DNA from 3 places in the Desemzia sp. FAM 23988 genome. Region 2 is predicted to be linked to each of the others. Evidence: riboswitches for the same ligand, from Rfam matches in the RefSeq annotation. Region 2 holds a riboswitch; each other region holds the start of a gene.
The links. Region 2 has a riboswitch for lysine ahead of ACEN4L_RS09660 (YfcC family protein). Riboswitches for the same ligand answer to the same signal wherever they lie in the genome.
Positions count from the first base shown of each region.

Region 1: linked by a shared signal. The riboswitch ahead of dapF (diaminopimelate epimerase) and the one ahead of ACEN4L_RS09660 (YfcC family protein) in region 2 are both predicted to bind lysine.
Region 3: linked by a shared signal. The riboswitch ahead of ACEN4L_RS06185 (Na+/H+ antiporter NhaC family protein) and the one ahead of ACEN4L_RS09660 (YfcC family protein) in region 2 are both predicted to bind lysine.

Region 1 is NZ_JBGQQS010000008.1:69,034-71,295, forward strand. It holds gene ACEN4L_RS06300 (pyridoxal phosphate-dependent aminotransferase) at 1-1,128, opposite strand, end outside; lysine riboswitch at 1,263-1,434, shown strand; gene dapF (diaminopimelate epimerase) at 1,523-2,262, shown strand, end outside.
Region 2 is NZ_JBGQQS010000017.1:9,746-12,007, forward strand. It holds gene ACEN4L_RS09655 (LytS/YhcK type 5TM receptor domain-containing protein) at 1-312, opposite strand, end outside; lysine riboswitch at 500-646, shown strand; gene ACEN4L_RS09660 (YfcC family protein) at 800-2,200, shown strand; gene ACEN4L_RS09665 (NUDIX hydrolase) at 2,258-2,262, opposite strand, start outside.
Region 3 is NZ_JBGQQS010000008.1:37,196-39,457, reverse strand. It holds gene ACEN4L_RS06190 (hypothetical protein) at 1-487, shown strand, start outside; lysine riboswitch at 580-756, shown strand; gene ACEN4L_RS06185 (Na+/H+ antiporter NhaC family protein) at 862-2,262, shown strand, end outside.

The DNA.
Region 1 (2,262 bases), on a different contig from region 2:
CAGAAGAAAAATCTCCAATTTATCCATTGCCGCTTCTAAGACTTTCATATCTACACAAAAACTGATCCGCACATAATCGTCTGCTTCAAAATAACTGCCTGGAATAAGCGCAACGCCTTGTTCAAGAACTAGCTTCTGGCAGAAATCATATGAAGATAGCCCATATTTTTTGATAGACGGCAATATATAGAAAGTACCATCAGGCAATTCCACATCTACATTCATTGTTTTCAAGCGGTTGTATACGTAATCTCTCCGTAAGCGGTAGGAATTCAGCATCTCTTCGATATTGTAATCCAGTGCTGCTATAGCTGCATCTTGAATAAAGGTGTTGACACAAGAAAGTACATATTGGTGAATCTTGAGGGCTTCTTCGATAAAGTCCCAATCAGCTAATAAGTAGCCGATACGCCATCCAGTCATCGCATAAGGTTTCGAGAAGCTTTGACAGATGATGATGTAACTACGAATATCCTGGTATTTAGTTAATTGCTCAGGTTGTTCGGTAAATAACAATTGATTGTAAACATCATCGCTTATCACAAAAAGTTGGTGTTTCTTCACGGCCTCATAAATCACTTCTAACGAAGACGCATTAAGAATCGTTCCTGTAGGATTATTGGGCGAATTGATGATGATAGCTTTTGTGTTATCGGTAATGGCCGCCTCCAACATCTCTTTGGAAAGTTGGAATTGATTAGTAGAGGTATCGATCGGCACGCATACTCCGCTGTTCATTTGAATCAATTGACGGTATAAAGGAAAAGCCGGTTGTAAAATAATGACTTCTTCCCCAGGGTTGAGTAAAGTGGCTAAAGCCGTTGAAATAGCTTCAGTAGAACCAACCGTGATCATTACTTCTTCTGGTGAATACTCGATGTGATTGGTTTTTTTCTCAAATGCACAAATCGCCTCTCGCAACTCAAGGCTCCCTTGCGCTGATGAGTAATGAGTCTGGTTTTTATTCAGAGAATCGAGCGCAGCTTCTTTTATGGGTGCTGGTGTGGGAAAATCTGGTTCCCCCAAAGTCAGAAAAAGCGAGGCTTGATTGTCTACTGCATACTGATTAAATGCTCGTATCTCACTCGTCTCTACTTTAAGGACGTCTTCATTCAATCGTTCTTTCATTCGATCACTCCTTTTTGCTTATGAAAAAAAGTGTACCAGTTTGCAGAAAAAATACAATATCTAATTTTTTTTCCTGACAAATAGACAACAGAAAAATTTAATGGTAGTATATAAAACATCAAAAAAGCAACTTACAATTTAATAGAGGTAGCAATGTAGATGAGTAATACACCAGAGAAGGCATTCGATGACGATGTATGAAAGGCAGCCATTGCCGAACGATTGAAATCGGCAGATTTTATATCGTGGGGATATGGGAAATACCTATATCACTCCTGCTTAAAAAGCAGAGGCGCTATCATCTGTCTACATAACCATTGTATACATTTAAGACGCCAGAAATGGTGTCTTTTTTTATTGTTTGAGGAAAAAATTGTAAAAAGGAGTTTTGTATATGTCTGTTTACAAATATAACGGCTGCGGAAATACCTTTGTGATCACGGATTTCAAGAATGGAAAAGACTATTCTATGGAGGCTACCTCTTTGTGTAGTTCAGAACAATTTGATACAGATGGCTTAATCGTCGTCAAACAAAATCCGCTAGAGATGCTGCTGTTTAACCGTGACGGTTCCGAAGCTCCAATGTGCGGAAATGGGATTCGTTGTTTTGCCAAATATGTCCTAGACAAAGGTTTGACCACAGAAGAACGATTTCCTGTACAAACATTAGCTGGTGAGATGAACGTAGACATTCTTCAAAATGAGCCGTTCTACTGCGAAGTAAATATTGGTCGACCTGATTACTCAAACCATGCTTTTGATGCTGCTGACGATGCTCCTTACATCAATCGGACAATCTCTATTGATGGAGAAGACGTCACGTTCACCAGTTTGTTTATGGGTACTGTGCATACAGTTGTTTTCGTAGAAGATGCAGTAGCCATGCTGGAGACCGATTTAGGAGAAAAACTGTGCCATCATCCATTGTTTGCTCACCAAACAAATGTCAATTTTGTCCAAGTGCTGAATCGTAAAGAAATCATCGTGCGAACATTTGAACGTGGTGTCGGCTGGACATTGGCTTGCGGTACTGGCTGCAGCGCCAGCTTTGTGGTAGCTAGAGACGCAGGTTTAGTTGAAGATCGTGTAAAAGTACATCTAGAACAAGGAACATTGACTATCTCAGGTACAGA
Region 2 (2,262 bases):
AATAATACCGACGGATGAGCCGCCGATCAATCCAGATACACCAATCGTTAATACACGTGTATTAGCTAGAGCAGAATTTGCAGATAATTGTGTGACAAATTGATTGACGATCATTTCGTCTTGATTGATCTCCACACCCGTGTAATTAGAAATAAAAGCAAATACACTAAACATCACAATTAATTTGAGCTTCGAACTCATCCGAGAGCGATTTGTCAAAATATTTTTAAAATAAGGAATATTGATCAGCAAATAAGCCAGAATAATAATTAGACCGCCTCTTTCAAGCATGAGAATAAATAATGAAAACACCTTTCACGCCTCCTATTCATTTATTCTTAGTCTACACTAATCTTTTCAAAATAGTGAGATTTTATTCAAATAATTTTTTGCATTGAATTAAAAAATGCCCTTTTTCTTAGAATTTCCCCCTAAAATATTGCAATTATAAAGTGAATCCTGTATAGTTTGTAGCGGTTAAGAAACTGAATATTATTCAATGTGATGTAGAGGCTGCGGTAATTAAGAGTAGGGTTTTCTGAAAGGAATTATCGCCGAAGTGCAGATGTACTGGGGTTACGCTAAATAAGCGTAACACTGCCTGAACAAATTGCCCAAATTTGTTTTTAGGAGAGCTCTTCATATTGCGGGCAGAAGGTATAGTATAACGGAAAAGACTATGGGCCCTTTTGCTCATAGTCTTTTTGCGTTTTTTAAGAGCTTACTCTGCTTCTGTACTCAAGGGAATACATTTTATTTAGTAGTATTTCGTTTCAAGAAATGATTAGGAGGATTTACCATGGAGAAACAAAAAAGGTCTAGAATCCCTCACACATTTGTAACGCTGATAGCTTTTACAATTGTGATGGCGATTCTAACGTATGTGTTGCCTGCAGGGCAATTTGAACGAACTGAGGTGAATGGACGGACAGTTGTTATTCCGAATTCCTATACAGTAGTGGATTCTAACCCACAAGGTTTATTTGATGTATTAAAGTCTATTCCAACGGGAATGACAGAGACAGCTGACATTATCTTTTTCTTATTTATTGTAGGTGGTGCTTTTCAACTGATTACCGATTCAGGAATGATCAGTTCGGGGATCAGCTTGCTGGTTAAAAAATTACAAGGAAAAGAAAAATGGGTCATCCCTATTTTGATCTTAGTGTTTGGTATTTTAGGATCTACAATGGGGCTTTCTGAAGAAACGATTGTATTTATTCCCATTGGAGTCGCACTTGCTTTAGCATTAGGGTACGATGCCTTAGTTGGTTTGGGGATGATTTCACTGGGAGCAGCCATTGGTTTCTTCGCTGGTTTTATGAACCCGTTTTCTGTCGGAGTCGCTCAGGAAATTGCCGAATTGCCTTTATTCTCGGGAGTCGGTTTCCGGTTAATTATTTTAGCGATCTTGTGGATCGTTACTTCTGCTTACTTGATGCGTTATGCAGAAAAAGTGAAAAAAAATCCAGAAAATAGTTTGTTGTACAACCGTAAAAAAGGCACTCATGTGACGGAAGGGACCATCAATTTCGACGACCTTCCTCCATTCACTAAGCGCCATTTAGCAACGTTGCTTGTATTTGTCGGCGGATTTGCCATCATCGGTTACGGTGTATTCCAATATGGCTGGTTTATTGTAGAGATTGGTTCAGTCTTCTTAGGAATGGGGATTTTAACGGGTTTCATCTCCAGAATGAGACCCAGTGAAATTGCGGAGTCCTTTGTTGTGGGAGCAAAAGAAATGGTCTTTGCCGGCCTAGTTGTTGGTGTTGCTCGCTCTATTTTAGTGGTCATGGAAAATGGGTTGATCATTGATACGTTAATCAATGGTTTGTCTAATGTAATCAGTTCGTTACCAGACTCATTAGCTGTTGTGGGGATGTACCTTACACAAATCGTCGTTAACTTCTTCATTCCTTCAGGCAGCGGACAAGCAGCTGCTACAATGCCAGTTATGATTCCGTTAGCTGATACTCTTGGTATCACTAGACAAACGGCTGTACTGGCCTTCCAATTCGGAGATGGCTTTATGGATTCAATCATTCCGACATCTGGTGTATTAATGGCACAATTATCGATTGCTAAAGTTTCTTATGATACTTGGTTGAAATTTATCGGTAAATTGATGGGAATCTGGCTGACTATCGGACTGATTTTCTTATTGATCGCAAACGCTATTCAATATGGTCCTTTTTAATCAACTGAAGACACAAAAAAAGTGAGGCTGCATCGTGCGCCTCACTTTTTTGTGTCTTTAGT
Region 3 (2,262 bases), on a different contig from region 2:
ACTCATTGAACGGAAATTTTCGGTGAACATCCCTGATATCATGGAAGTTATGTACTTTGTATTCTTATTTTGTGCAATCTATTTAGGAGAAGTACGAGATTTTTACTATCGTGTTCCCAGTTGGGACTTGATTCTTCACATGTTTAGCGGAGCGATGCTAGGAGCTTTAGGTTTTGTGGTAGTCAGTTTCTTTAACGATTCAGAAAAAGTGAACATCCATTTAAGCCCGATTTTTGTCGCTTTGTTTGCTTTTTGTTTTGCACTGGCGGCAGGAACGATTTGGGAAATTTATGAATTTTTAGCAGATGCTGTTTTAGGAACCAACATGCAGAAATTTATTACAGCGGATAGAACGGTGTTGGTTGGACGTGATGCTTTGGTCGATACGATGGAGGATCTGATCGTAGACGCATTAAGTGCTCTTGTAGTGTGTATTGCTGGATTTCTTAATCTTAGAAAACAAGAGAGAAAGGCACCAAGAAATTAATGTACGAATCACCGAAAGAGAAAGTCCACTGAAAAAATACCGCACATGGGTTGCAACCCATAAAAATATTGTGTAACATAGCATGGAATACAAAAAAAGATAGAGGCGCGATTTTTAAAAGTACAGTCACAGAGATGGCACGATGAAGTGACTAGAAAGGATGAATCGCCGAAGTTTGCAATATGGCCAAATATTGGAAGCTGGGGGTCAGCAGAATATGCTGATCACTGTCATAAATTTACAAAAATTTGTGGAGGACTATCAGCAAAAAGGTCAAATAATGTATATAATGCTATGTACAAAAGTGATGCCTTGAGTTGATTAGAGCTCTAGGTATCGCTTTTTTTGTGCTCAAAAAGAAAGGGAGTTTAGTAGTGAAAAAAAATATAGTTATTGGAATAATTGCGTTAGCGTTTGTGTTTATTACTTTTTCAGCTGACTTTACGACTGGCGCAGATGGCGCCATTCAGTTTGGCTGGTTTTCATTAGTTCCGCCTGTAGTGTCTATACTGCTGGCATTCGTAACAAAAAATGTCATCATATCTTTATTTTTAGGGATTTTTGCAGGAGCAATGGTGCTGCATTCAGTGGATGGAAATGTGTTGTTTGCAATCGTTCAGTCATTTTTAAGTATTGTGGAGTATACTTTATCTTCACTAGCTGACCGTTATAATGCCGGAATCATTCTGCAAGTATTGGTCATCGGCGGTTTGATCGCTTTGATGACTAAAATGGGCGGGACCAGAGCGGTAGCAAATGCACTGGCTTCAAAAGCTAAAGGCCCAATCAGTGCGCAAGTGATTTCATGGTTATTGGGATTATTTCTCTTTTTTGACGACTATGCCAATGCGTTGATCGTTGGGCCGGTCATGCGTCCCGTAACAGATGAAAAGAAAATCTCGCGTGAAAAATTGGCCTTTATTGTCGATGCCACAGCCGCTCCAGTTGCCGGAATTGCGTTGATCTCTACATGGGTTGGGTATGAAGTTGGCTTGATCCAAGATGGTTATGAAGCAATCGGACAATCGGTGAATGCCTATAGTGTCTTTATTGAAACGATTCCTTACCGCTTCTACAACATTTTGATGCTATTGTTTGTCGTCTGTACAGCCCTATTTTTAAAAGAATTTGGACCGATGCTCAAGGCAGAAAGAAGAGCGAGAAAATTTGATCCAACGAATATAGAAGAGATCAACCCGAGTCCTTCTTCCAGTGAGTTGGATGAAATGGAACCAGTAGAAGGTGTCAAATTAAGTATCTGGAATGCCATCATTCCGATAGGTACATTGATTGCAGCATCATTGATCGGATTTTACTTTAATGGATACAATGCAATCATGGCGGGAGAAAACGCCGAATTGATCCAATCTATGCAAAGCAGTCCCATTTCTTTTTCGGCTATCCAAGAAGCGTTTGGTGCTTCTGACGCCAGCATCGTGTTGTTCCAAGCTGCTTTACTGGCTAGTCTTGTGGCTATGGCAATGGGTGTGAAACAAAAAGCCTTTACGTGGGGAGAAGCTGTTGATACATGGATCAATGGAATGAAGTCGCTGATCATTACAGGAGCTATTTTGCTGTTGGCTTGGTCATTAAGTGCTTCGATCACTGATTTAGGAACAGCTGGATTCTTGGTATCTTTACTATCCGATTCTTTACCAGCGTTCTTGTTGCCTTCTATTATTTTCATATTGGGGTCCGTTATTGCATTTGCTACAGGAACTTCTTATGGAACGATGGGGATCTTGATGCCGTTAGCGATTCCGTTAGCAGCAGGG